3 regions of the Micromonospora sp. WMMD961 genome follow, and region 3 is predicted to be linked to each of the others. Evidence: riboswitches for the same ligand, from Rfam matches in the RefSeq annotation. Region 3 holds a riboswitch; each other region holds the start of a gene.
The links. A riboswitch is a leader RNA that binds a small molecule or an ion and turns the genes downstream of it on or off. The one in region 3 is predicted to bind cyclic di-AMP.

Region 1 (9,472 bases), 980 kb from region 3:
TGCCGAACTCGACCACCGTCTGCGGTCGGGCCGCGCGGACCAGGGCGTAGAGCAGGTCGCCGCCGCGAGCCGAGATCGGCATGTAGACGTCTTCAAGCAGGTCGGAGCGTTCCTGGGGGGTGACCGTGGGTGCGGGTCGGCCTGGCGAGCGTGCATCGTCGCGCTCGGCCTCGGTGAACAGCCGGGCGATCAGGTCGCGGACGGCGGGGTCGTGCAGTGTCGTCGTCATGGCCGATAGACTAGACGCAACGTTGCGTCTAGTAAAGTCCCGGATCTTGTAACGTCTCGGAAGACTTGAACTCCTCACGGGAAAGACGTCTCACGGGAAGGAGCGCCTGATGCATCGCGGCAACCGGCACGGCCGGAGCGAGGCGGCCCGCGAGGCCGTGCTCCAGGCGGCGGACGACCTCGTCGCCGAGATCGGCTACGCCAAGGTGACCATCGAGGGCATCGCATCCCGGGCCGGCGTCGCCAAGCAGACGATCTACCGGTGGTGGCGTTCCAAGACCGACATCCTGGTCGACGCGTTCACCGCCGACAGCGCCCAGGAGCTCACGCTGCCCGACACCGGCGCCTTCCGTACCGACCTGCGCGCCCACCTCAACGAGCTGGTCCGCTTCCTCGAGGTGTCCGACTCGGGCGCGGTGTTCCGGGCCCTGGTCGGTCAGGCCCAGCATGATCCGGAGCTGGCCGCCCGGCTGCGCGCGGAGGTTCTGCCGCAGCTGCGCGCCCGCGACCGAGTGCCGTTCGACCGGGCAACGGCACGGGGGGAGCTGCCCGCCGAGGCCGACGTCGACCTCCTCGTCGACCAGGCGGTCGGGCCGATCCACTTCCGGGTGCTCGTGACGGGTGAACCTGTGACACCCGCACTGCTGGACGCGCTGGTCACCAGGGCAGGCCAGGGACAGCCGGGGGCACCACCCGGCCAGGAGCAGCCGGGCGCGGCAGACGCGGAACTCGACCGTTGAGGGCTGCTCGTTGAGCAGGCACGGCACGCCACGCAGCGCACGGCATCCGTCGCGCGGCTGCCGGCACGCGAATCAACAGGCCGAGCACGCCGGCGTCGGCCTTCAGCGGGATAAACGCGTGGAGCCGCCGCCAGGAACACCCGTATCGTGGCGCGGTGCTGATCAGACGCGAGACACCCGCTGACGTCGACGCCATCCGGGCGGTGCACGCCGCCGCGTTCGCCAACACCGGCGACGGCAACGACAGCGGCGACGGCGACCGCGTACCGGTGGAGGCGACACTGGTCGACGCGCTGCGCGCCGACGAGGGCTGGCTGCCCGCGTACTCCCTGGTGGCGGTCGATTCGGACGGCCAGGTGGTGGGGCACGTGGTGGCCACCCGTGGCCGGGTGGGTGGCGAGCCGGTGGCGTTGGGCCTGGGGCCGCTCGGCGTGCTGCCCGGTTGGCAGCGGCGTGGCGTCGGTAGCGCGCTGATGCACGCGGTGCTCGCCGCGGCCGAGGCGCGGGACGAGCCGCTCGTGGTGTTGCTCGGGCATCCCGACTACTACCCGCGCTTCGGGTTCGGGCCCGCCGTCGACCTGGGCGTCACCCCGCCACAGCCGTGGGGGCCGCAGTACTTCATGGCCCGTCCGCTGGGGGCGTGGCGCGACTCGATCCGGGGTGAGTTCCGCTACGCACGCCCGTTCGACGACCTGTGACCCCACCGCGCATTCGCCGACGGCACGCCGCTGACCTCGACGGATGCGTCGCGGCGCTTGCCGAGGTCCACCGGGTCGACAGGTACCCGCTGAACTGGCCCGCCGACCCGCGTCGCTGGCTACGCCAGCCGCGCCCGGCAGACGCCTGGGTCGCGGTCGACGACACGTCGATAGTCGGGCACGTCGCGGTGCACCGGGTGGTGCCGGCGCGGGCGGGCACGCCGCCGGCCCGGCCGACGGCCGAGGTGGCACGTCTCTTCGTGGTGCCGAGGGCCAGAGGGTCGGCGCTCGGCGGTGCCCTGCTGGACCGGGTTCGGCAGTGGGCGAGCGCACGTCGGATCGATCTGTCGCTCGAGGTGACGTCCGACGGTGCCGCGGCCGCAGCCCTGTACGAGCGCACCGGCTGGCGGTACGCCGGAACCAGCACCGCACCGTGGACCGCACCAGACGGCAGCGCGGTGTCACTGCGTCACTACGTGCTGTCCTGCGACGCCGTGCCGGCCATCACCGCGAGGCGTCGGGCGAGCAGCGCCGCGGCGTCGCGCAGTTCCGGAGGCTCCAGCACCTCCACCTCGTAACTCAGACGTGCGAGGTGCGCCGCGAGCCAGTCCAGGCGCTCCCCGCCGACGACCAGCACGCACCACCCGTCGCGGTCGTCCTCGACCCGCCCCACCTGGGGCGGCACCGACTCCCGTACCTGGTCGGACGTCGCGCGCACCCGTACCCGGGCGAGATACCGGTACGACGCCTCGGTCACGGCCCGCTGCACGAAGGCGACCGGGTCCGGGTGCTCGCGCGCCCGGAAGCGCCAGGTCGTCGCGACCGCGGCACCCATTCGGTCCAGGCGAAACGTCCGCCAGTCGTCGCGGTCGACGTCCCAGGCCATCAGATACCAGCGACGACCGGTCGTGACCATCCGGATCGGCTCGACCGTCCGCTCGTGTTGCCCACCGGTGCGAGCCTCGTAGGCGAATCGCACCCGCACGGCATCGCGGCAGGCCCGAGCCAGTGTCACCAGCAACTCCGCGTCGATCTCGGTCACCGGGCCCACGAGCGTCGCGGTGGCGCCGTGCACCGCCCGCACCTCGGCACGCAGCCGCGCCGGCATGACCTGGTCGAGCTTCGCGAGGGCCCGCAGGGCCGCCTCACCCGCCCCCGCGATCGTGCCGCCCGAGGCGAGGCGCAGCGAGACCGCCGTCGCGATCGCCTCCTCGTCGTCGAGGAGCAACGGCGGCAGCCGGCTGCCCGCACCGAGCTGGTAGCCACCGCCGACCCCCGGCACCGCGTGCACGGGATAGCCGAGCGTGCGTAGTCGCTGCACGTCGCGACGCACGCAGCGGTCGGTGACACCCAGCTCGGCGGCGAGGTCTGCGGCCGTCCAGGATGGCCGCCGCTGGAGCAACGCCAGCAACCGCAGCACCCGTTCGGTCGTCGCCTCGACGGTCACCCGCCGATCGTTGCACGAAATGCGGAACGTTTCTGTCCGCTATCTGGGAGAGGCTTGGCCCATGACCGACCGAGATCACGAGATGGGAAACTGACATGGCCCGCGACGTGCAGATCACCGTCGACTGCGCCGACCCTGCGGGGTTGGCGGCGTTCTGGGCCGAGGCTCTCGGCTACCAGGTGCAGGGCCCACCCGGGAACTTCGAGTCGTGGGAGCAGGCGCTCGACGCGATGGGGGTGCCGCCGGAGAACCGCAACGACGCGTCGGCGGTGGTGGACCCCGAGGGGTCGCGACCACGCCTGTTCTTCCAACGGGTCCCCGAGACCAAGCAGGTCAAGAATCGCGTACACCTCGACGTGCGGGCCGCACCCGGGCTCGAGGGCGACGAGCGGATGGCGGCCCTGGAGAAGGAGGCCGAGCGGCTCGCCTCGTACGGCGCCACCCGACTCAGTCGCCACGAGCCCGCTCCCCCGCTGGGCGCCGGTCACCTGGTCATGGCCGACCCGGAGGGCAACGAGTTCTGCCTCGACTGAGCGGCCGTTCGCCCAGCTCACTGCCGTGCCCGCCGGGTGCCATGCGAACATGTGTACGTGTCGCCCGGCGCCAGCATCCTGCACGCCGACCTGGACGCCTTCTACGCGTCGGTCGAGCAGCGCGATGACCCGCGGCTGCGCGGCCGGCCGGTCATCGTCGGCGGAGGCGTGGTCCTCGCCGCCAGCTACGAGGCGAAGGCGCGGGGCGTCCGCAGCGCGATGGGCGGCCAGCAGGCGCGCCGGCTGTGTCCGGACGCGATCGTGGTGCCGCCCCGGATGGCGGCGTACACGGCGGCGAGCCGAGCGGTCTTCGAGATCTTCCGGCAGACCACGCCACTGGTCGAGGGGCTCTCCATCGACGAGGCGTTCCTGGACGTGGGCGGCCTGCGTCGGCTGGTCGGGCCACCGGCTGACATCGCCGCGCGGCTGCGTCGGGAGGTTCGTGAACGGGTCCACCTACCGATCACGGTGGGTGTGGCCCGCACGAAGTTCCTGGCGAAGGTGGCCAGCGGGGTGGCCAAACCGGACGGGCTGCTGGTGGTCGCACCGGACGCCGAGGTGGCGTTCCTGCACCCGCTGCCGGTCGAGCGGCTGTGGGGCGTCGGCCCGGTCACCTCCGCGAAGCTGCGGGAGCATCGGATTCGTACCGTCGGCGAGGTGGCGCGGCTCGGCGAGGCCGCGTTGGTGTCGCTGCTCGGGTCCGGCGCCGGGCGGCACCTGCACGCCCTGGCGCACAACCGTGACCCGCGCGCGGTGCAGGTCGGTCGGCGACGCGGCTCGATGGGCGCTCAACACGCGTTGAGCCGTACCCCGCATGCACCGGCGGAACTGGACGCCATCCTCGCCGGTCTGGTCGACCGGGTCACCCGCCGGATGCGGGCGGCCGGGCGGTCCGGACGCACTGTGGTACTGCGGCTGCGCTTCGGCGACTACAGCCGGGCGACCCGCTCGCACACCATCGGCAAGGCGACCGCGGACACGACTCCGCTGCTCGCCGCCGCGCGCGCCTTGCTGCGGTCGGCCCAGCCCGAGATCGACAGTCGTGGTGTCACGCTGATCGGTGTCTCGGTGGGCAATCTGGACGACAGTCCAGTGCAGCCGGAGCTGCCGTTCCACCGCGACCCGGGCGCGGAGCTGGACGCCGCGGTGGACGCGGTCCGCGACCGGTTCGGCTCGACGGCGCTCACCCGCGCGGTGCTGCTCGGCCGGGAGCCGGGCGTCGAGATGCCACTGCTGCCGGATTGACCGATCTGCGTGCGGTGTCCACGCGAGGGGTTGCGACCGGAGACACATCACAGCAGGTCGGCGGTTTAGCCAGCGACTGACGGGTGACCCTTGAGGGGTACAGCCTGACAAGGGGGACCAGCATGTCCGACGACACCAGCAACCGAGTGAGCCGTAGCGCCGAGCGCCCGCACGACGTGACCGACCCGCTGCTCTGGCAGTTGGCGGTCGACGTGCTGAGCGCCCACGAGCCGGACGACGAGGACCACTGCCGCAACCTGCAGTGCGCCGGGCAGGCCTGGCCGTGCGCCGCCCGCCAGGGCGCCGAGCACTCACTGCGCCTGTCCCGCGGTGCCTCTGACGCCGTCGAGTTGACGATCGACGGCGGGACCGACCAGGTGGCGGCCTCTCGCTGGGGTCGCAATGCCGGCCCGGTGGCGTCGCGTCGAGCGCCGAAGGCGTCCGCCTCGGCGGCGTGACCCGAAGCCGGCCCGACCACCCGGGCTGACCAGCACCGTACACACGAACGCTCGGCCGGTGACCCGGCCGAGCGTTCGTGTGCGGACGGTCAGAGGCTGAGCTTCTGCCCCGGGAAGATCAGACCGGGGTCGGTCCCGATCAGCTGCCGGTTGTGCTGGTACAGCGCCTGCCAGCCGCCGGACACCTGGTGCGCGTCGGCGATCTCCGAGAGCGTGTCGCCCGGCTTGACCAGGTACGTCTGGCCGCCTGCCGGCGGCGCGGTGCGTTCGTGGCTACGGGTCGCCGGCTGCTCGCCGCGCGACGACCGCTCGGTGGGCTTCCCGGTGGACTTCGTCGACGACTTCGTGGCGGGCTTGGTCGACTTCGTGGCCGAGCCGCCCGACGAGCCGCCCTTCTTGCCGCAGGTCGGCCACGCGCCGATGCCCTGCCCGTCGAGCACCTTCTCGGCGATGGCGATCTGCTCGCCGCGGCTGGCCAGGTCGGCGCGGGCGGCGTACTTCTTGCCGCCGTAAGCGGCCCAGGTGCTCTGCGAGAACTGCAGACCGCCGTAGTAGCCGTTGCCGGTATTGATCTTCCAGTTTCCGCCGGACTCGCACTGGGCGATCGCGTCCCAGTTGACCGCGGCCTGCGCCGGGGCGGTCGGGCCGAAGAGGGCGACGGCGCCGGTGACCGCGCCGACGGCCAGGGTGCCGACGGCGAGACGGCGGGTGGTGACCCGTCGATGACGGGGCGTGTAGACAGACGTCATGTGAGCTTCCTCCACGCCGGCGAGGTGAGCTGTCGGGTTCGGGCCGAGGAGCCCGGCCGCGCGGTGGCGGCTTCACCCCGAGGTGACGTGCACCGAGGAACGTGGGTCCCCCGCTCCTGCCCGGGTGACTGGGTTCCGACGGCCGGGGGCAGGATTAGGCGTTGCCGGCCGTGGTGTCCGCAGTGGCGAACCCGACCGACGTTAGGCACGGTCGGTGACGATCGCCCAACCCCTGTGAAGTTCTTCACCGGGGTACGCGGGGCGCCGCCCGCAGCGGTTGCGGCTGGTCGGACACTGTGCAGGGATCACAGTGGACCGTTTCGGATCAGGCGTCGTGAAGGAACATGACCACGGGGCGGCGCAGCGGATCGACGTGTCGCTCGCCAGAAAATCGACGTGTCCGTTGGCGATCGGAAACTCGACGCCGGACGCCGGATCGGCCGGCGGGCCCCTGGTAGGGCGGCCCGCCGGCCGGAGGGTCGACCGTCTACAGAGTGCGCGCCAGCCGGTCGGCGAGCGTCCGGGTGAAGCGGGCCGGGTCGGTCAGCTCACCGCCCTCGGCGAGCACCGCCAGGCCGTAGAGCAGCTCGGCGGTCTCGGTCAGGGCGGCGGTGTCGCTGCCCTGCTCGTGGGCCTTGCGCAGCCCGGAGACCAGCGGGTGACCGGGGTTGATCTCCAGGATCCGCTTGGTCGGAGGCACCTCGTGCCCCATCGCCCGGTACATCTTCTCCAGGGTCGGAGTGAGGTCGTGGGCGTCGCCGACGACGCAGGCCGGTGAGGTGGTCAGTCGGGACGACAGCCGGACCTCCCGGACGCTGTCGCTCAGGGTGGTACCCAGCCAGTCGAGCAGGGTCGCGAACTCCTGTCGCTGCTGCTCGCGCTCGGCCTCTGCCTGCTTCTTCTCCTCGTCGGTGTCCAGGTCGATCTCGCCCTTGGCGATCGACCGCAGCGGCCGGCCGTCGTACGCGCCGACCCGCTCGACCCACACCTCGTCGACCTGGTCGGTCAGCAGCAGCACCTCGTGGCCCTTGGCCCGGAACGCCTCCAGGTGCGGAGAGTTCTCGATGGCGGCCCGGGACTCGCCGGTGGCGTACCAGATGTCGCTCTGCCCGTCCTTCATCCGTGCCACGTAGCCGGCCAGGTCGGTCGGCTCGGTCGCGTCGTGGGTGGAGGCCACCGACAGGATGTCCAGCAGGGTGTCGCGGTTGTCGGTGTCGTCGATCAGCCCTTCCTTGACCACCGCGCCGAACTCGGTCCAGAAGGTGCGGTAGCGCTCGGCGTGGTTGGCCTTGAGGTCCTTGACCGTGGCGAGGATCTTCTTGACCAGCCGGCGGCGGACGATCTGGATCTGCCGGTCCTGCTGGAGGATCTCCCGGGAGATGTTCAGCGACAGGTCGTGCGCGTCGACCACGCCCTTGACGAAGCGCAGGTAGGTCGGGACGAGCGCCTCGCAGTCGTCCATGATGAAGACGCGCTTGACGTAGAGCTGGACGCCTCGGCGGCCCTGTGGGGAGAACAGGTCCAGCGGGGCGTGGCTGGGCAGGAAGAGCAGCGCCTCGTACTCGAAGGTGCCCTCGCCCTTCATGTGCACGACCTCGAGCGGGTCGGCCCAGTCGTGGCTGACGTGCTTGTAGAACTCGTTGTACTCGGCGGCGTCGACCTCGTCACGGGGCCGCGCCCAGAGCGCCTTCATCGAGTTGAGCGTCTGCACCTCGCTGGTGGCCGCCTCGCCGTCGGCGCCGGGGCGCTCGACGGTCATCCGGATCGGCCAGGCGATGAAGTCGGAGTAGCGCTTGACGATGTCGCGGACGGTCCACTCGGCGGTGTAGTCGTGCAGGTTGTCCTCGGTGTCGGCCGGCTTGAGGTGCAGGGTCACCGTGGTGCCCTGCGGTGCCTCGTCCACCGCCTCGATCGAGTACGTGCCCTCGCCGGTGGACTCCCAGCGGGTGCCGCCGGTCTCGCCGGCCTTGCGGGTCAGCAGGGTGACCCGGTCGGCGACCATGAACGCCGCGTAGAAGCCGACGCCGAACTGACCGATCAGGTCCTGTGAGGCGCGGGCGTCGGCGGATTCGCGCAGTTGGCGCAGCAGCTCGGCGGTGCCCGACTTGGCGATGGTGCCGATCAACTGGACGACCTCGTCGCGGGTCATCCCGATGCCGTTGTCGCGCACGCTGAGGGTGCGGGCCTCCTTGTCGACCTCGAGCGTCACGTGCAGGTCGTCGGTGTCGGCGACGAGGTCCTTGTCGACGAGCGTGGCCAGTCGCAACTTGTCCAGTGCGTCGGACGCGTTCGAGATGAGCTCCCGCAGGAAGACGTCCTTGTTCGAATAGATCGAGTGGACCACCAACTGGAGGAGCTGACGCGCCTCGGCCTGGAACTCCAACGTTTCGGCCTGGTTGCTCACACCGTCTCCCATCTCGGCTCGTGCGGGGTTTCGCGGAAAGGATACGAGCAGTCACCGGCCGGGGTGCTGCCGCATCCGGGTCGCATTCCCGATTGAGGGGGGTGCCGCTGTGACCTAGCTGACTTTGGTTAACAGAAGTCAGGTGGGATAGCGTGACCGCCATGAAGATCTCTGGAAGCACCGCCCTCGTCACCGGCGCCAACCGTGGCTTCGGCCGCCACCTGGCCGCCGAACTCCTCGCCCGCGGCGCCACCGTCTACGCCGGTGCCCGCAACCCGGACAGCGTGGACCTGCCCGGCGTGACGCCGGTGCGCCTGGACATCACCGACCCGACCTCGGTGGCCGCCGCCGCCGAGCTGGCCGGGGACGTGACCCTGCTGGTCAACAACGCCGGCATCGACACCGGCACCGATCTCCTCGACGGCGACCTGGGCCTCGTCCGGCAGGAGCTGGAGACCCACTACCTCGGCACCCTGTCGATGGTCCGGGCGTTCGCTCCGATCATCGCCGGCAACGGTGGCGGGACGATCCTCAACGTGCTCTCCGCGCTGTCCTGGATCAACTTCCCGAAGCACGGGGCCTACGGCGCCGCCAAGTCCGCCGAGTGGGCGATGACCAACGCGCTGCGCGTCCAGCTCGCCGAGCGGGGCGTCCGGGTCGCCAGCCTGCACGTCGGCTACATGGACACCGACATGGCCGCGACGGTGACCAGCCCGAAGTCCGACCCGGCGGTGATCGCCCGACTCGGGGTGGACGGCATCGAAGCCGACGCGTACGAGATCGTCACCGACCAGACCAGCCGGCAGGTGCAGGCCGGGCTGGCCGGCGGCGTGGCCACGCTCTACCCGCAGCTTCCCTGACCCACGACGCCGCGTCGGCAGGACGGGCCGCCGCCGGTTCGACCGGCGGCGGCCCGTCCTCGTCGGTACGCGGTCAGCCCGCCCGCAACGCCACGTCGTCGGTCACGAAG
Region 2 (9,472 bases), 3.2 Mb from region 3:
CCGCCCGCCGGGACTCCCCGGCGGGCGGTTTCGCGTGCGCGAGCATCTGCCTCGTCGATCATGGAGTTATGGTGACCGGTTTGTAGTTATCCAGTCCGGTTTGTTACCCACCACAACTCCATGATCGACCGGGGCGGGGGGCGGGGGCGGGGGCGGCGGGGGCGGGGGCGGTTCTCGGGCCGGGCTGGTCAGCCGGGGTCGAGGAGGGCTACCTCGCCGGTGGCCAGGTTGTAGAGGCCGCCGACAATCGCCACCCGGCCGGTGGCCACCGGCCCGGCCAGCAGGTCGTCGGCGCGCAGCGCGCGGACCGTGCCGCGGACGTGCTGGCGAATGGCCAGCGGGTGCACCGCCGGGTCGTCGATCCCGACCTCGGTCACCGCCGGGGCGATCTCGTCCACCAGGTACGCCAGCGACCCCCCGGGCCGTTCCCCGGCGCGCAGCGCGTCCACCGCGGCACCCACCGCACCGCACCGCTCGTGGCCGAGGACCATCACCAGCGGTACGCCCAGCTGCCCGACCACGTACTCGATGGAGCCGCACACCGCCCGGTCGAGCACGTGCCCTCCGGTACGGATCACGCAGATCGCCCCGAACGTCTGGTCGAAGATCGCCTCCAGCGGCACCCGCGAGTCGATGCAGCCGAGCACCACCGCGTACGGCTGCTGGTCACCGGAGGCGGCGGCTGCGGCCGTGACGTCGTGCCCGTGGATCGGCTGGCCGCTGACGAACCGCCGGTTCCCGGCGAGCAGGTCGGCCAGCGCGGCGCGGGGCGTGCCGCCGGCCTGCCGTCCCTGACCCGGCGTCCCACCCATGGGTGCTCCCGACGACCCCATGTCGTTCAGCTTGGCCTTCCTCGGACGAGCAGGGGCGAGGTCGGGAATGTTCGACCGGGCGCGATTGGCGTGGTGTCATGGCGGGTAGCCGTTGTTACCGCCGGGTATCCCGGTGCTGGTGGTGCGGGGGCGGCCCTGGGGAGGTGGCGATGCCGGAACGGTTCGAGGTTGCCATGCCGGACGGCGTACGGCTCAACGTCGAGGTGACGGGGCCGACGGACGCCCAGGTGACGGCTGTCCTGCTGCACGGTTGGACGCTGGATGGGCGCGCCTGGCACCGGCAGGTCGACGCGCTCACCGCCGCGCCGGTCGACGGGGCGGTGCGGGTGGTCGCCTACGACGCGCGGGGGCACGGCCGCTCCAGCTGCATGGCGCTGCCCACGGCCACCCTGGCCCAGCTCGGCGACGACCTGGCCACGCTGATCGACACGGTGGCGCCGACCGGGCCGGTGCTCCTGGTCGGGCACTCGATGGGCGGCATGACGATCATGGAGTACGCCCACCGCCATCCCACGCACTTCGCCGCCCGTACGGCCGGGCTGGTCTTCGTCTCGACCACCGCCGAGGGGCACGCGCACACCGTCTACGGGCTGTCGCCGCGGATCGCCCGGCTGATCCGGCTGGCCGAGACCACCGGTGCCGGCGTGTTGGCCCGGTGCGGTTCGTGGCGGGCGCCCCGGGCGCTGCTGAACGCGCTGCGACCGAGCATCCGCTGGATGCTCTTCGGGGACCGCTGCGAGTCGTCCGACCTCCGCCTGGTGACCTCGGCGGTGGCCCGTGCCTCGCTGCGCTCGATCGGCGGGTTCCGCGCCTCCATCGGCGCCCAGCACCGCCTGGACACGCTCGCCGCGCTGGCCCATCTGCCGGCCGCCGCGCTGGTCGGCGACCGGGACCGGCTGACGCCACCGCCGTGCGCCGAGTCGATCGCGGCGGCTCTCCCGGCCACCGAGCTGACCGTCTGCCCCGGTGCCGGGCACATGCTGATGATGGAGCGCCCGGACGAGGTCAACGCCGCGCTCACCGCCGTCCTGCGTCGGGTGCTCGGCGAAACGCCGTCCCGCGGCCTCGGCGCGACTCCCGCCGCGAGCGGTGCCTGACCACGTTCCCGCACCTCGGGCGCGGCGGGTCGGGCGCGGGGCCGTACCCTTCTGCGGTTGGCTTGCGCGGTTCCCGCCGCCTGCCGGCGACAGTCGAAGGAGCGTGCGTTGACCGACCAGACCGGCCTGGAGCAGGAGATCGCCGTCGAGCAACGCCACCTCGACCGGGTGTACGCGCGGTTGGCCGAGCTGCGGCAGTCGGCGGTCCGCGCCGAGCGCGACGGCTACCGGATGGCCCGGGTGGGCACGCACGGCGCGTTGGTCGAGCGCGACGCGATGGTGTTCCACGCGGCGCAGCGGCGGCACACCCTGGACGCCGAGCACGAGGGGCTGGTCTTCGGCCGGCTGGACCTGCGCGACCGTCAGGTGCTGCACGTCGGGCGGCTCGGCATCCGGGACGAGGACGCCCGCACGCTGGTCGTCGACTGGCGGGCGCCGGCCGCCGCCGCCTTCTACCAGGCCACCCCGGCGCAGCCGCTGGACGTGGTGCGTCGCCGTACGATCCAGTCCCGCGCCGAACGGGTCACCCGGATCGAGGACGACCTGCTGGACCCGGGCGCCGCCCCGGAGGGGATGACTGTCGTCGGTGACGGCGCCCTGCTGGCCACCCTGTCCAAGGCCACCGGCCGGGGCATGCGGGACATCGTGGCGACCATCCAGCGGGAGCAGGACGAGGCGATCCGCTCGCCCGGCTCCGGGGTGACGATCGTCGCGGGCGGCCCCGGCACCGGCAAGACAGCTGTCGCGCTGCACAGGGCCGCGTTCCTGCTCTACTCCGACCGCAGCCGGTACGCGGGCGGCGGCATCCTGGTGGTGGGCCCGTCGTCGGTCTTCGTGGAGTACATCGGCTCGGTGCTGCCGTCGCTCGGTGAGGACACCGCGACCCTGCACTCGCTGGGCACCCTCTTCCCGGGGATGACCGCCACCCGCCCCGATCCGCCGGAGGTGGCGGCGGTGAAGGGTTCACTGCGGATGCGTCGGGTGCTGGAGCGGGCGGCCCGGGACGCGGTGCCGGGTGGCCCGGCTGAGCTGCGCCTGCTCTACCGGGGCACGCTGCTGCGGCTGGACCGGACGACGCTGGACCGGATCCGGGACCGCGCGCTGCACCGGGGCGCCCGACGCAACGAGGTGCGCCGGGCCGGTTTCGACGGGGTGTTCGCCGCGCTCTGGGCGCAGGCCCGTGAGGTGGGCATCACCCGACTGCCGGAGCAGCGGGCCTTCGAGGCGGAGATCGCCGAGCGGTCGGAGTTCCGGGAATTCCTCAAGGCCTGGTGGCCTCGTCTGCACCCTCGGCACGTGCTCGGCTGGCTGACCCAGCCGGACCGGCTGCGTCGCTACGCCGGGGGCATCCTCTCCAACGCGGAGATCCGGATGCTCACCGCCGCGTACCGGGACCTCGACTCGACCGGGCTGACCATCGCCGACATCGCGCTGCTGGACGAGTTGGACGCGCTGCTCGGCAAGCCCGCGCAGCCGGCCCGGGCCCGTCGCGACCCGTTCCAGCTGGCTGGCGGCGTTCGGGAGCTGAGCACCGCGGCCGACCGGCAGCGGGCCGCCCGGGCCGCGGCCCGGGAGCGTCCGGAGGACTACCGGGACTACGCCCACGTGGTGGTCGACGAGGCACAGGACGTCTCACCGATGCAGTGGCGGATGATCGGTCGCCGTGGTCGGCTGGCTTCGTGGACCGTGGTGGGTGACCCGGCGCAGACCGCGTGGACCGGCGACCCGGACGAACTGGACCGCGCTCGGGACCAGGCACTGGGCCGGCGCAAGCGGCACGATTTCACGCTCACCACCAACTACCGCAACTCCTCGGAGATCTTCGCGGTGGCGGCGGCGGAGATCCGGCGGCTCTACCCGGACCTGCCGCTGCCGACCGCCGTCCGCTCCACCGGGATCGATCCGGTCGAGCTGGTGGTGCCCCCGACGGGGTTGGCGACCGCGACCGTGCAGGCCGCCACCGAGCTGCTGGCCGAGGTGGAGGGCACGGTCGGCGTGATCACGCCGGTGCCGCGTCGGGACGAGGTGGCCGGTTGGCTCGACGCGCTCGACGCGCCGAGGTTGCAGGTGGTCACCAGCCTGGAGGCCAAGGGCATGGAGTACGACGGAGTCGTGCTGGTCGCCCCGAGCGAGATCCGGGCGGATCCGGGTGCCGGGGTACGCACCCTGTACGTGGCGCTGTCCCGGGCCACCCAGCGCCTCACCACCATCGACCCGACCGGCTGACCTGTCCGGGTGCCGTCGGGGGGAGACGCCACCCAAACACTTGCACACATTGCGATGCGAACATACATTGGACCGGACCCGGGATGGCGGCGGAAGGTAATTCACGTGGGCGCAGGTCATGACCACCACCACGGGTCCGTCGCCAATGCCGCACACCAGCACCGGGGTCGACTCTGGGCGGCATTCGGACTGCTCGCCACCCTGATGGTGGTCGAGGCGGTGACCGCCCTGCACACCGGATCGCTCGCCCTGCTCTCCGACGCCGGGCACATGTTCACCGACGTGCTCGGCATCGGGATGGCACTCGCCGCGATCACCGCGACCCGGCGGGCCACCGGCGACCCGCAGCGCACCTTCGGGCTCTACCGACTCGAGGTGCTCGCCGCGCTGGCCAACGCCGTCCTGCTCTCCGGCGTCGCGGTCTACGTGGTGATCGAGGCGATCCGCCGCTTCGGCAACCCGCACGAGGTCATCACCGGCCCGATGCTCGCGGTGGCCGTGCTCGGCCTGCTCGCGAACGTCGTCGCCTTCGCCCTGCTCCGCTCCGCCGCACGGGAGAGCATCAACATCCAGGGCGCCTACCTGGAGGTGCTCGGCGACCTGCTCGGCTCGGTCGGCGTGATCGGCGCGGCGCTGCTCATCACCGTCACCGACTGGTGGTGGGCCGACCCGCTGGTCGCCGTCGCCATCGGCGTGTTCATCCTGCCGCGCACCTGGCGGCTGGCCCGGGCAGCCATCCGCATCCTGGTGCAGGCCGCACCGGAACACCTCCAGGTGACCGCCGTGCACGACCGGCTGGCCGCGGTCCCCGGCGTGGTCGAGGTGCACGACCTGCACGTCTGGACGCTCACCTCGGGCATGGACGTGGCCTCCGCACACCTGACCATGGAGCCCGGCGCGGAGGTCGGCGCGGTGCTCACCGCCGCGCGCACCGCCCTGCACGACGACTTCCGGATCGAGCACGCGACCCTGCAGATCGAGCCGGGCGCCGCTTCCGGGGCGTGCGGCTCCACTGAGTGGTGACGGCGGCTCCCCGTCACGACGCACGCACCGTCCGTCACATTCGCTGCAGCCGCCCCACCGGTACCGGTAGGCTCGGTCCCGGCCGCCACCAGGCGGCGCCTCCCGGCGCCGGTGGTGGTCGTCGCCTAATCGCCCGCACGGGCGAACCGGGGAACCATGTTCCTGGGGTGCATCCGCGTCAGCGGTAGGGATCTTCCGTCCCGAACCCGTCAGCTAACCCGGTCGGCGGCTGACGGAAGGACTGCACAGTGGCACCAGCACGACCACCTGCCGCCCGACTGGCGGCCCTGATCGTCGCGATGTTCGCCCTCGGCGTCGCGCTCCCGGCCGGCACCGCCTCGGCCGCTCCCCCGGCCGGCCAACGGGCCGCCGCACCCGACTCCGACGAAGAGGGCGGCACTCCGGCGCTTCGCGCCCAACTCGAGGCCGCCAGCAAGGGCTACCTGGACGCGAAGCGCGCCCTGGACGCCTCCGTGCAGCGGCAGCAGCAGCTCACCACCCAACTGAAGACCCTTGAGGTGGAGCTCGACCAGCGCAGCGGCAAGGTCGGCGAGATCGCCGGCGTCGCGTACCGCACCGGCCGACTCAGCGCGATCTCGGCGCTGCTCAACAGCGACAGCCCGGAAGGCTTCATGGATCGGGCCGCCGCCCTGGACGCGGTGGCCGCCAACGAGGACCGGGTGCTGCGCGACCTCCTCGCCAGCAAGGAGCAGGCCAACCGCACCCGGGTCGCCCTGGACGGTGAGATCAACGAACAACGCAAGCAGGTCGCGGTGATGGCCAAGCGCAAGGAGCAGGCCGAACGGGCCCTGACCGTCGCCACCGCCCCGAAGCCGCAGACCACCGCCGACACCGACTCCAACCGGGGCACCTCCACCAGCAACGCGAAGGCCGCACCGCGCAACTCCGACGGCTCCTGGCCGAAGGAGTCGTGCAGCGTCGACGACCCGACGCCGGCCAGCGGCTGCATCACACCGCGTACCCTGCACGCCCTCAACCAGGCCAAGGCCGCCGGCTTCACCCGGTACGTCTCCTGCCACCGCAACGGAGGCTCCGGTGAACACCCGAAGGGCCGAGCCTGCGACTTCGCCGCGCAGAAGAGCGGCTTCGGCGGGAACGCCACCGGCGGCGACAAGACGTACGGCAACAACCTGGCCGCGTACTTCATCCGCAACGCCGACCGGCTCGCCGTGCTGTACGTGATCTGGTACCGACAGATCTGGCTACCCAGCAGCGGGTGGAAGTCGTACAGCGGCGCTAACGGCACCCCGTCCACCGACCACACCAACCACGTACACCTGTCGGTCTACTGACCACCCGTGGCCGGCGCCCCGGTCGCGGGGCACCGGCCACGGCTACGTCGCCGGGCGTACACCTGATGTCGTCGGTGGTCGGACGACCCGGCCGAGGTCGGCGGGCAGCATCGCGGTATGCCTCGGATCCCACCCACGGCCCGCAAGGCGCTGCTCACCCTGCATCTGGTCACCTCGCTGGGCTGGCTCGGCGCCGACCTGGTGCTGCTCACCCTCGGCATCGCCGTGCAGCGGGGTGGCGACCCGGCCGTCTTCTACCCGGTCGGCGCGGTGGTCGGCACCGTCCTGTTCGCGCCGTTGAGTGTCCTGGTCTGGCTGATCGGTGTCGCCAGCGCGCTGCTCACACCGTGGGGCCTGCTGCGTTACCGGTGGGTGTTGGTCAAGCTCGTGCTCACCACCGTGATGGTCGGACTGGTGCTGTTCCTGCTCACCCCGAACCTGCGACACGCCGCAGCACTGGGCGCCGCCCTGCCCGACCGGGATCGCGCCGACCTGGTCATCGCGCCGGCGGTGTCGACCAGCCTCATGATCATCGCGACGGCGCTGTCCACCTACAAGCCGTGGGGCCGACGGCAGGTCACCCGGACGACGACCGCGAGCAGCGCCCGCAACTCGGCGCCCAGGGTGCCCTGACCGCGCCATGATCGCGCTGCAACCATGATGTAGTGGTCTCCTCACGCTCCGAGGCCACTACATCCATGATGAAGCGTGACCTTGGGATCTTGTGCGGACCCGCGCGCTCGGCACGGACCCGGGCGCTCGGCACGGACCCGGGCGCTCGACACGGACCCGCGCGCTCGGCACGGGTGGGTCAGGCGGCGGGCGGGGGGTTGTCGGCGCGGTCGAGGGCCGCGCCCAGCCGGGTGGCCAGGGCGAGGTGGGCGGCTCGGGCCTGGCGAAACGCGTAGCGGAACAGCGGCGTCGGCGCGGTCAGAGTGATCTCCACGTCGATCCGGACCAGGCCGTCCGGCTCGGCGCGCAGCCGGGTGTGGTTGCGTACCGTGGTGGCCGGCCACTGGCGGGCCACCATGACGATCTCGTCGGCCTCGCTGATCAGCACGTCCGCGTGGTAGGTGGTCCGGAGGCGCAGCGGCCCGGCCGCCAACCGGTCGTTGATCGTGTAGCTGGCCTGGGCGCCGGGACGGGGTGGCACCCGGCGGACCCGGACGATGAGCGGGTGCAGCTCGCCCTGCCGGGTCAGGTCGCTGAGCAGCGCCGCCGCCTCGGCGGGTGAGCACCGGGCCTGGACGGTGTAGCTGAAGGTATCGCTGCTGAGCACACCGTCTCCCGCCGCCGTTGGTCGCCCGATCGTCCCGTACCGATGTCTGGCTGGCAACGCCTCCGGGGGCGGACCCGGCGCGATCGGACACCACGTCACCGGCTGTCGCATTAGGGTCGTTCAAGAAGAAAACCCCCAACCGCGTCGGAGGCGGACACCATGGACGGCGACGATCCGGCGGGCGGCCACGTGATGGTCTTCGCGCCCACTCCACAGCTGACGGTGACTGTGGACCAGCCCAACGAACACCCCGAGCTGCACCTGCACCCCGGCGGGCAGGGCGTCTGGCAGGCCCGGATGGTGATCTCCCTCGGTGTCGACGTGGTGCTCTGCGCCGCCCTCGGCGGTGAGATCGGCCAGGTGTTGGAGCCGCTCCTGGTCAGCGAGGGCGTCGACCTGAAGGTGGTGGTCCGTGACTCCGGCAGCGGCGGGTACGTGCACGACCGCCGGGGCGGATCCCGGCAGGAGATCGCCGACGTACCCGGGCAGCCGTTGAGCCGACACGAACTCGACGAGCTGTACAACCTCGCCCTCGGGGAGGGCCTGCGGGCGGCGGTGAGCATCCTCAGCGGACCGAACGCGCCGTGGCTCGTCCCCGCCGACCTGTACCGGCGTTTCGCTGCGGACCTCGGCGCGAACGGCGGTCGGGTGGTGGTCGACCTCTCCGGCGATCATCTCTCCGCGGTGCTGGAGAGCGGCGTGTTCTTCCTCAAGGTGAGCCACGAGGAGTTGATCCGCGACGGCCGCGCCCGCACCGACGACAGCGTGGAACTGACCCGGGCCATGTACGAGCTGCACGCGGCCGGTGCCGAGACGGTGGTGGTGAGCCGGGCCGACCAGCCGGCGCTCGCGCTCATCGACGGGGAACTGTTCGAGGTCGAGATGCCCCGCCTGGAGGCCGCCGACCCGCGTGGCGCGGGCGACTCGATGACCGCCGGGGTCGCCGCCATCGTGGCCAGCGGCGGGGACATCCGGACCGCCATCCGGACCGGCGCTGCGGCCGGCGCGCTGAACGTGACCCGGCACGGCCTGGGTACCGGGCGGCTGGACTCGATCAACGGCCTGGTGGATCGGGTCCGACTGGTGCCGGCGGACAGCCGGCAACAGGAGCGGACCACCCCCGACGAGTTGGCCGACCGGGTGGTCGACCGATGACCCTGCGGGTGCTCATCACCAACGACGACGGCATCGCTGCGCCGGGCATCCAGGCACTCGCCTGGGCGGCCGTGCAGCGCGGCCTGGACGTGGTGGTCGCCGCGCCGCTGGAGGAGGCGAGCGGCACCAGCGCCGCGATGAGCGCCATGGAACGGGATGGACGGGTCGTCGTGAACGACCACCCGCTACCGGACCTCGCGGGAGTGCCGGCGTACGGAGTCGGCGGCTCCCCCGGCTTCATCACGCTGATCGCCCTGCACGGCGCGTTCGGCCCACCGCCGTCGGTGGTGCTTTCCGGCATCAACCGTGGCGCCAACGCCGGCCGAGCGGTGCTGCACTCGGGAACGGTGGGGGCCGCGTTCACCGCGGCCACGAACGGGTGCCGCGCGATGGCGGTCTCCCTCGACGTGCTCTCCGCGGGTGAGGCGACCGCGGCGAGCGGCGGCGCTGCCGTGGATGCCGCCGCCCGGGTACGGGACGCCGAACGGCACTGGAGCACCGCCGCGCGGGTCGCGCTGGATCTGCTCCCCCGGTTGACCTCCGCGC
Region 3 (9,472 bases):
CCGACGTGTTTCGGACTACTGTCCTCGCAGCGACGAGGCGGCGCCCCGCGCACATTTCCCACTAGGATCCCATCGTCGCGAGCCACCCCGTCTGCACAGAGATCGGAGCGCCATTTCCATGGCCACCACCGCGCTGGTCGACCCCGACACGGGCCTGACCCAGGCGCAGCTGGCCGCTCGACACGGGCTACGGGTCGCCGGTGAGCGCCCCAGCGTCGTCGAGTACAGCCGCCGACTATGGGCGTACCGCCACTTCATCGCCGCGTACGCCAACGCCAAACTGGTCGCCTCGTACAGCAACGCCAAGCTGGGTCAGCTCTGGCAGGTGCTCACCCCGCTCACCAACGCGGCGGTCTACTACCTGATCTTCGGGGTGGTGCTGGCGCAGAACGAGATCCCGAACTACATCGCCTACCTGACCACCGGGCTGTTCATCTTCAACTTCACCCAGAGCGCGGTCCTGGCCGGCACCCAGTCGATCAGCAGCAACCTGGGGCTGATCCGGGCGCTGCACTTCCCCCGGGCCAGCCTGCCGCTGTCCACCACGATGACGCAGTTCCAGCAACTGCTGGCCTCGATGGTGGTGTTGATCGGCATCGTGCTGGTCACCGGCGAGCCGATCACGCTGGAGTGGTTGCTGCTGGTGCCGGCCCTGATCCTGCAGGCGGTGTTCAACGCCGGCGTGGTGCTGGTGGTGGCCCGGTTGGGCTCCAAGTCGAGCGACCTCAAGCAGGTCATGCCGTTCGTCCTGCGTACCTGGATGTACGGCTCCGGCGTCCTCTACAGCGTCAGCCTCTTCGAGCGGCTGCCGGCCTGGGCGACGACGCTGGTGCAGTACAACCCGCTGCTGGTCTACATCGAGCTGGCGCGGTACACGCTGCTCGAGGAGGCGCCGCTGCTCAACGAGTCGCTGGGTCAGCTCTGGCTGGTCGGCGCCGGGTGGGCGCTGGTCGCCGGGGTCGGCGGCTTCATCTACTTCTGGCGCGGGGAACAGGAGTACGGCCGTGGCTGAGCACTTCGACATGCCCATCGAGGCGACCGCGACGATGACCTCGACGCAGGAGCGCATCCCGACCGTCGTCGTGGACGACGCGCACATCATCTACCGGGTGCACCAGGGCGCCGGCGGTGGCACCACGCCGGTGGCCGCGCTGCGCCGACTGGTCAAGCGCACCTCCGCGCCGAACATCCGGGAGGTGCACGCGGTCAAGGGGATCTCCTTCACCGCGTACCGGGGCGAGGCGATCGGGCTGATCGGCACCAACGGCTCCGGCAAGTCCACCATCCTGCGGGCCATCGCCGGTCTGCTGCCGGTCAACCGGGGCGCGATCTACACCCAGGGGCAGCCGTCTCTGCTGGGCGTGAACGCCGCCCTGCTCAACGACCTCTCCGGAGAGCGGAACGTCACCCTCGGCTGCCTGGCGATGGGCATGCATCCCGACGACGTCGCCAAGCAGGCCGAGGGGATCATCGAGTTCTCCGGGATCAACGAGCGCGGCGACTTCGCGAGCCTGCCGATGCGGACGTACTCCTCCGGCATGGCGGCCCGGCTACGGTTCTCCATTGCCGCTGCCAAGAAGCACGACGTGCTGCTCATCGACGAGGCGCTCGCCACCGGCGACAAGGGCTTCCGCAAGCGCAGCGAGCAGCGGGTGCGGGAGTTGCGCGAGGGCGCGGGCACGGTGTTCCTGGTCAGCCACCAGCTCTCCTCCGTACGCGACACCTGCGAGCGGACGATCTGGCTGGAATCGGGCGTCCTGCGGATGGACGGCCCCACCGACGAGGTCGTCCGCGCCTACGAGGCGTACGCGAACAGCAAGTAGCACCTTCGGCATCGACACGACGCCACGGACCGCGTCGCCCGCGTTGGGGCGGCGCGGTCCGCGCGTTAAGGTTCATCCCGTCGCCGCTCGGGCGGAACCTTCCGTTTACGCATCCCTGAGAGTGAGGATCCGGCAATGACGCAGGACCAGACCACTGGCCCGGACGCCGAAGCGGAGACCCCGACGCCGTGGCGGCCCTCGCGGACGGTGGCCGTGGTTCTGGCCGGCGGCACCGGCACGCGGCTGGGCCTCGGCATCCCGAAGCAGCTGCTGAAGATCGCCGGCAAGCCGATCATCGAGCACACCCTGGCGGTCTTCGAGGCGGCACCGGAGATCGACGAGATCATCGTGCTGATGGCGTCCGGTCACGTCGACGACGCCCAGCAGATCGTCGAGAAGGCCGGCCTGCGCAAGGTCACCAAGGTGATCGAGGGTGGTGACACCCGCAACGCCACCACCCGGATCGCGCTGGACGCGGTCGGCCCGGCGGACTGCAACATCCTCTTCCACGACGCGGTGCGCCCGTTGCTCAGCGGACGGATCGTGCGTGAGTGCGTCAACGCGCTCTGGACCTACGACGCCGTGGACGTGGCCATCCCGTCCGCGGACACGATCATCCAGGTGGACGACAACGACTGCATCACCGACATCCCGGTGCGGTCCCGGCTGCGCCGGGGGCAGACCCCGCAGGCGTTCCGTTCCCCCACCATCCGCGAGGCGTACCGCATCGCCGAGGGTGACCCGAACTTCGCCGCCACCGACGACTGCGGCGTGGTGCTGCGCTACCTGCCCGGCACCCCGATCAAGGTGATCGACGGTTCGGACGAGAACATCAAGGTCACCCACCCGGTCGACGTGCACCTGGCCGACAAGCTCTTCCAGCTCGCGGCGGCGCAGGCACCCCGGCTGACCGACCACCGCAGCTACAGCGAGGAGCTGACCGGCCGCACCATCGTGGTGTTCGGCGGCAGCTACGGCATCGGCCACGAGCTGACCGAGCTGGCCCGTCGATTCGGCGCCCAGGTCTTCCCGTTCAGCCGTTCCAGCACCGGCACCCACGTGGAGCGGGCCGAGGACGTCGAGGCCGCGCTGACGACCGCGTTCGAGGCCACCGGTCGGATCGACCACGTGGTGGTCACCGCCGGGATCCTGGAGCGGGGCGAACTCGCCGAGATGGACGAGGAGACCATGGACCGGGTGCTCCAGGTCAACTTCGTCGGCCCGGTGACCATCGCCCGCCAGGCGCTGCCCTATCTGCAGCAGACCAAGGGTCAGTTGCTGCTCTACACCTCCAGCTCCTACACCCGGGGGCGGGCCCGCTACGCGCTCTACTCGGCCACCAAGGCCGCCCTGGTCAACCTCACCCAGGCGCTCGCCGACGAGTGGGCCGACGTCGGCGTACGCGTCAACTGCATCAACCCGGAGCGGACCGCCACCCCGATGCGGACGCGGGCCTTCGGCGAGGAGCCGGAGCACACGCTGCTCGCCGCGGAGGCCGTCGCCCAGTCGTCCCTGGACGTGCTGATCTCCGACCTGACCGGCCAGGTGATCGACGTACGCCGGGCGCCCGGGGACGGGGCCACGCCGAGCGTGCCGGCGCAGGCCGGGCCGGGTCAGGTCGAGACGCCGGCCGACGTGGCGTCGGCCAACTGACGCCCACGGCTGCGGAACCACGAACGGAGCGACATGCGCGGCGACCTGGTCCGAAAGCTGGCTGCCCGCTGCCTGAGCACCGGGTTGGCCGTGCTGGCCTTCGTCGTGCTGGCGCTCACCGACGGCACCGGCTGGGGCCTGGCGTTGGCCGTCGCGGCCGTGGTCGCCTCGGCCGTCGAGCAGCGCATCCGGCCCGGTGCTGACCTCGTCGCGGAGACGACGCTGATCGCCGCCGCGGTCCTGGTGGGTTACTGGCGTCGGCTGGACGACGGTGTCGACCTGGCGCTGGTCGCCACCGCACTGGTCCTGCTGGGGCTGGTGCTGCTGGTGGGGCCGCTGCGTACCGCCGGCAATCTGGAGATGCGGACGGCGAACCTGCCGGTTCGCGCCTGGACGCCGTTGGTCGCCGACCAGCTCGGCACCGCGCTACTCGGGCTGCTCGCCGTGGTGGCCCTCGCCGCCGCGCTGACAGTGCCTGCCGTGGTGCCACTGGTCGCCAGTCTGCTGGTCGGTGCGGGCGCCGGGACGGTCGCCCTGGACCTGGCTCGGCGGCGGTTCCGGCCGGGCGTCGGCGGTGGGGCGGTGGGCCGCGCGCTGCGTCGGCACCAGCCGGAGTTCGTGCTCTACTTCTCCGCCCCGCCCGGCTCGGAATACCAGGTCACCATGTGGCTGCCGTACCTGCAACGGATCGGCCGGCCCTTCCTGGTCGTGCTCCGCGAGCCGGAGTTCCTGGCACCGATCGCGGCGGCCACCGACGCTCCGGTGGTCTACTGCCCCACCCTGCGGGCCATGGACGAGGCCCTGGTGCCGAGCATTCGGGCGGCGTTCTACGTCAACCACGGGGCGAAGAACAGCCACTGCATCCGCTTCACCCAGCTCACCCACGTGCAGTTGCACCACGGCGACAGCGACAAGGCGCCGAGCGCCAACCCGGTGTCCGGGATCTTCGACCGGATCTTCGTGGCCGGCCCGGCCGCGATCGACAGGTACGCCCGCGCCGGGGTGCAGATCCCCGCGGAGAAGTTCGTGGTGGTGGGTCGCCCGCAGGTCGAGTCGATCCAGGTACGCCCGGAGCCCGCCCGGGGCCTGGCCCACCCCACGGTGCTCTACACCCCCACCTGGACCGGGCACCACGCCGACGCCGACTACTGCTCGCTGCCGGTGGCCGAGCAGTTGCTGCGCCGGCTGCTGGAGCGCGGTGCGACGGTGATCCTGCGGGCTCACCCGTACACCGCGCAGAACCCGGCGTCGGCGCGCCAGTTGGGCCGGCTGACCGAGGTGCTGGCCGCCGACCGGGCCCGCACCGGCCGGCAGCACGTGTTCGGTGCGGCGGCCCGGGAGCTGAGCCTCACCGAGTGCGTCAACGCCTCCGACGCGCTGGTCTCCGACGTGTCCGGGGTGATCTCGGACTACCTCTACTCCGGCAAGCCGTACGCGGTCACCGACATGGGTGACGCGGGTGACCGGTTCGTGCAGCGGTTCCCGCTGGCCGGTTCGGGTTACGTGCTGCGCCGGGACATGTCCAACGTGGACGGTGTGCTGACGGACCTGCTGGACACCGACCCGCTGGCCGAGGCGCGCTGGGCCACCCGCCGCCGCTACCTGGGCGACTTCCCGGCCGAGTCGTACGCCGAGGCATTCCTCACCGCCGCGCGCCGGGAGCTGACGGCGACGGACGAGCTGGCCGCGCCCACACCGGTGTAGCTCCTCAGCGGTACGGGTCGAGCAGCGCCAGCACCGCCGCCGGGTCCTCCACGTGGGCGTTGTGGCCGAGACCGGGCAGCGTGGTGACCGGTACGCCGTACTCCTTGAGCTGTTCGTCGGTGACCATCGGGTCGTGCTCCCCGCGCGCCAGCACGACCGGCACGTCGGTCGCCGCGAGAAGCGCGGCCAGGTCGGGCTCACCGACGGCGAACGCGGTCGGGTCCATGGCGAGGCGCCACCGGCCGTCGACCTGACGCAGGCCGGCGTCCACCACCGGGTGGTCCGGCGGGACCAGGCCGGCCAGGCCGGACACCCGCAGGTAGCGGCGGGCCGCCTCGGCTCGGGTGGCGAACCAGCTGACCGGGCGGGTGGCGAGGTCGGCGGCGCGGGTCAGCTCGTCGGGTGACCAGACGGCCTTGATGCCCAGCCCGACCACCGCGTCCACCGGCGTGCCGGCGGCGCGGGCGGCCAGCGCGAGGCCGACCACACCGCCCAGCGAGTGCCCGAGCACGACCAGCCGGTCACTGGCCGCCAGGCCGCGCGCTATCCGGTCGGCGAACCCCGCGAAGGTGTACGACGGCAGCGGCCCCGCCCAGCCGTGGCCGGCGAGGTCCGGTGCCAGCCACCGCCCCGTCCAGCGCTGCTCCAGCAACGGTGCCCACGGCAACCAGACGTCCCCGGTCGTACCCATCCCGTGCAGGAGCAGCAGGACCGGCCCGCGACCGGCTTGACCACCCGATTCATCCACCACGGCCGCAGTCTCCCACGGTTCACGGCCCGGTACGAGAGTCGTCATCCCCGCAACTCCCGGCGAGACACCGACGGCACCGACGAAGACGCCGCGGGCGCCGGCCCCTTGTGGGGGACGGCGCCCGCGGCGATCCAGCGTGCCCGGGTCAGGCGGAGTAGCCCCGGCTGGCGATCCAGTTGGCCAGGTCGATGGTGGTGATCCAGTACGACGGGTCGGCCGCGTTCGCCGAGTCGGCGATCCGGACGGTGCGGCCGTTGTCCTTGTAACCCACGACGGCGATGTAGTGCCCGCCGCCGTAGGAGTGCCAACCGCCGTCGGTGTCGGTGGCGTCGCCGACGACGTTGGCGACCACGCCACGGCCGTCGGTGATGGCCTTGACGACATCGGCCTGGAGTCGGTCCATCTGGGCCGGGCTGGGCGCGCCGGCGAACATCCGGGTCCGGTACGGGGAGCCCTTCACCTCGGCGTTGAGCACCCGGGTGGTGTCCTCGGCCGAGTTGGTGCCCATCTCGGTGGTGCCCAGTTCGGCGCCGAGTTCCTCCTGGGTGCGGTCGATACCGGCGGCGCTGAGCGCGTTACGGGTGGCCGCCGGACCGCAGTTGTAGTACGTGTTCTGCGCCTCGTAGTCGTAGTCGAGCACCTTGGTCGCGGGTGGCTTCGGCGGCGTCGGCTTGCGGGTCAGGTCCGGGTTGGCCTTGGCCTTGGCCACCGGCGCGGCGGCGCTGGTGGCCGGGGCGGCGGTGGTCGGCGCGGCGCTGGCCGACGGGGACGCCTCGCGCAGTTCGCTGCGGGAGGCGGCGACGTCGCTGCGCATCTCGGCGACCGTGGTCGCGGTGCGCTGGTTTGCGGGTGCGTCGTCGGCGGTGGTGAGCAGGGCGCCGGTGGTGGTGGCGATCGCGAGGGCCGCGGCGGAGGCGGCGACGATCTGGTACGGGCGCTCGGTGGCGAAACGGCGGAGCTGACGCTGCAGGGTGTGCTTCACGGGGTCCTCCACGGATCGGGGGGAGAGCGGCACACCGGCGACCGGACCGGCATCCGGGCAGGCGCCAGCGCGCGGACCGTGGTCCGCGGATGGTGAACCGCTCAGGGGAACGCCCGGCGCGGCCGGGCGGTCAGGCGATGACCCGGGGGGTCAGCTCACCGTCACTGGACGAATGAGCGGGGGCACCGCTGCGCCGTGGAGGCGAGGGAACAACCGAGGGGTGGAAAGGTGCTGCACGAGGATGGAACTCCTTCCGACACCGCCTACCGGGTTAGCTGACGGATTCGGGCGGGAAGATCGCCCTACCGCGGGCCGTGGCTCGCGGATTCACCCCGGACTTACTAGTGGGTCCCCGGTTCGTTCATCACGATTGAGCGGGTCGGCGCGGCGTCGCCTCTTGCGATCGGTTACCGCACCGGACGGGACGACACTACTGGTCACTCCACGCCCTGCCAAGCCAGGTTCACCTGCGTAAACCTAAATCGGGGCGGCAATTTCTGCGCGTATTGCCGATGACGTGACTCGATGGGACAAGCGGATGCGGCGACGCCTGTGGGCGATAACCGGACAGGCCGCCGAGAACGCGACCAGAATCACCGGAAGAATCGCGCCGATCGCGCCGGACGCCCGATTCCCCGTCAGCGTGAGCCGGCTCACGTCACGGATCGGGCTCAACTCACCCGGGCCGGGCGCCACCGTGCCACGACAGCCGGTCGGAACGCACCGGTCACCGATCGCCGGGCGGATAGCGGGTTCGGTCGCAGCCGGGCCGCCGCCGCGTAGGCCTCGGTGGCGAGGACGCACGCTGAGTCGGCAGCCAGTTCCGCGTCCCGCCAGGCAGCCCGCTCCCGGGCCGCCGCGGTCTCGTAGTCGGCCAGCCTCGCGTCCCGGATCGCCCGGCTGAGCAGCACCTCCTGCTCGACCGGGTGCCGCCGGGGGTCCCAGCCGCGCCGGTGCGCGAACACGTCGCCGAGCTGCGTCATGGTCAGGTCGCCCCGCCAGTACGCCGCCATCGCCGCCCGGTGCAGATAACGCTCCCGGGCGGCGTACTCGGCCGGGGTTCGGGGCGTGTACGGGGTGGGCAGCGCCCCGGCACCGGCGAAGCGACGGGCGGCGGTGTCCGCCTCCTCGTAACCGCCCCAGGCCCGCTCCATCTCCTCCTGAGCGGTCAGCCAGGCAGCGCGTCGCCGCTGCGCGGTCCTGGCCGCGCCGGTTGCGGCGACCGCCACCTCCTCGGCGTACCGACGCCGGTCGACGGCCTCCGCGGCGGCCACCTCCCGGGCGGTGGGGGCGGCCGGGCGCGGATCGTCCGAGGGCCGGTCCCGTTCGGGGCGGGCCACCAACAGGGCGAGCACGCCCAGGGCGAGCAGGAACAGGGTGGACCAGATGGCGGCGGCCTGCGGCACCTCGGTCACGAACTGGTAGAAGACAGCGGTCTCCATGGTCGGCACCTCGGGGAGAGAGCAGTGCGATGGGAAGTCGCGCCGGCCACCGGGCCACGGCGGAGCACGGGCCGGTGGGGCGCGGAGTTGGTGGGTCGACAGGCGCGGCGGCGGGACGCTCGTCCCGAGCGACTCAGGCCCGGGTGGCGCCCGGGGTGACTCAGGCCCGGGTGGCGCCCAGGTGACTCGGCGCCCGGGTGGCGCCCAGGCGACTCAGCGCCCGGGTGGCGCCCGGGGTGCCCGGCCGCTCGGGCCGTGGACGAGGGGCAGCCGGTCGGACCCGGCCGTGCGCACCGGCAACGACCCGCTCGCGACGCCGGCCTCGGGGGGCGCGGGTTGCGCGGCGACCGACCACGCCGCGGAGGCCTCCTCGACCGGCCCCTCGGTCGCCCCCTGCGCCTCGTGCACGGCCTCCTGCGCGCAGGTGCACGGGCAGCTTGCCGGAAGTGCGCCGAGGGCGAACGGAGGTGGCACGGCGGCCGAGGCCGGGCCCGCGCCGAGCGCCAGGGCCGCGACGACGGCGAGGCTGGTCAGCACCCGCGTCGCCCAGCGCGCCACCCACCACAACGGACAGGTGAACGCGACCGGGAGCACGACCCCACGCTACCGTCGTGCCGACCTCCGCGCACCGATCACGGGCGTGTCGCCGCACGCCGCGCCGAACCCCCACTGAGCAGGGTGGACGGTGTCAGCGCGAGTCGACGTACGTTGATCGACCGCTGGTCTGCCCGCTCTCGCCGGCCGCGTCGGTCCGCGCGCCGACGGCGTCGGGTTCGGCCGCGCGTTGTCGGGGGACAGCCGTCGGACGGGCCGGGCGGCGCGGTGCGAGCCGACGCATCATCGGCGTCTCGACGAAGCGGTGCAGCAGCCCGGCGAGGACCAGGTTCACCACCAGGAAGCCGAGCACCACGACCGGGCCGCGCCAGCCCGTGAAGCCGGTCCCCCAGTCACCACTCCAGCGCAGCACGCTGGTCATCACCAGCACGTGGACCAGGTAGAAGGCGAAGGAGACCTCGCCGAGCCAGATCAGCGGCCGGGACCGCCACGGCGACCGCTTGTCCCGTACGTCGGCGTCCGCGGCGGCGGTGATCACCAACAGGTACGCGACCGCGAGCAG

Region 1: linked by a shared signal. The riboswitch ahead of O7614_RS15590 (transglycosylase family protein) and the one ahead of O7614_RS11695 (C39 family peptidase) in region 3 are both predicted to bind cyclic di-AMP.
Region 2: linked by a shared signal. The riboswitch ahead of O7614_RS25660 (hypothetical protein) and the one ahead of O7614_RS11695 (C39 family peptidase) in region 3 are both predicted to bind cyclic di-AMP.

Annotation. Positions count from the first base shown of each region.
Region 1 covers NZ_JARUBJ010000002.1:3,452,376-3,461,847, reverse strand. Annotated here, with positions in the region: gene O7614_RS15630 (class I SAM-dependent methyltransferase) at 1-229, opposite strand, end outside; gene O7614_RS15625 (TetR/AcrR family transcriptional regulator) at 339-968, shown strand; gene O7614_RS15620 (N-acetyltransferase) at 1,124-1,666, shown strand; gene O7614_RS15615 (GNAT family N-acetyltransferase) at 1,663-2,244, shown strand; gene O7614_RS15610 (YafY family protein) at 2,139-3,113, opposite strand; gene O7614_RS15605 (VOC family protein) at 3,209-3,646, shown strand; gene dinB (DNA polymerase IV) at 3,704-4,891, shown strand; gene O7614_RS15595 (hypothetical protein) at 5,014-5,349, shown strand; gene O7614_RS15590 (transglycosylase family protein) at 5,439-6,098, opposite strand; cyclic di-AMP (ydaO/yuaA leader) riboswitch at 6,098-6,269, opposite strand; gene htpG (molecular chaperone HtpG) at 6,586-8,514, opposite strand; gene O7614_RS15580 (SDR family oxidoreductase) at 8,664-9,362, shown strand.
Region 2 covers NZ_JARUBJ010000002.1:5,679,226-5,688,697, forward strand. Annotated here, with positions in the region: gene O7614_RS25640 (carbonic anhydrase) at 189-812, opposite strand; gene O7614_RS25645 (alpha/beta hydrolase) at 983-1,930, shown strand; gene O7614_RS25650 (AAA family ATPase) at 2,039-4,156, shown strand; gene O7614_RS25655 (cation diffusion facilitator family transporter) at 4,262-5,179, shown strand; cyclic di-AMP (ydaO/yuaA leader) riboswitch at 5,292-5,423, shown strand; gene O7614_RS25660 (hypothetical protein) at 5,479-6,492, shown strand; gene O7614_RS25665 (hypothetical protein) at 6,610-7,125, shown strand; gene O7614_RS25670 (SRPBCC family protein) at 7,304-7,771, opposite strand; gene O7614_RS25675 (PfkB family carbohydrate kinase) at 7,931-8,926, shown strand; gene O7614_RS25680 (5'/3'-nucleotidase SurE) at 8,923-9,472, shown strand, end outside.
Region 3 covers NZ_JARUBJ010000002.1:2,470,008-2,479,479, reverse strand. Annotated here, with positions in the region: gene O7614_RS11720 (ABC transporter permease) at 119-1,012, shown strand; gene O7614_RS11715 (ABC transporter ATP-binding protein) at 1,023-1,823, shown strand; gene O7614_RS11710 (bifunctional cytidylyltransferase/SDR family oxidoreductase) at 1,959-3,476, shown strand; gene O7614_RS11705 (CDP-glycerol glycerophosphotransferase family protein) at 3,510-5,180, shown strand; gene O7614_RS11700 (alpha/beta hydrolase) at 5,185-5,931, opposite strand; gene O7614_RS11695 (C39 family peptidase) at 6,077-6,925, opposite strand; cyclic di-AMP (ydaO/yuaA leader) riboswitch at 7,159-7,300, opposite strand; gene O7614_RS11690 (hypothetical protein) at 7,585-8,355, opposite strand; gene O7614_RS11685 (hypothetical protein) at 8,569-8,949, opposite strand; gene O7614_RS11680 (acyltransferase) at 9,044-9,472, opposite strand, start outside.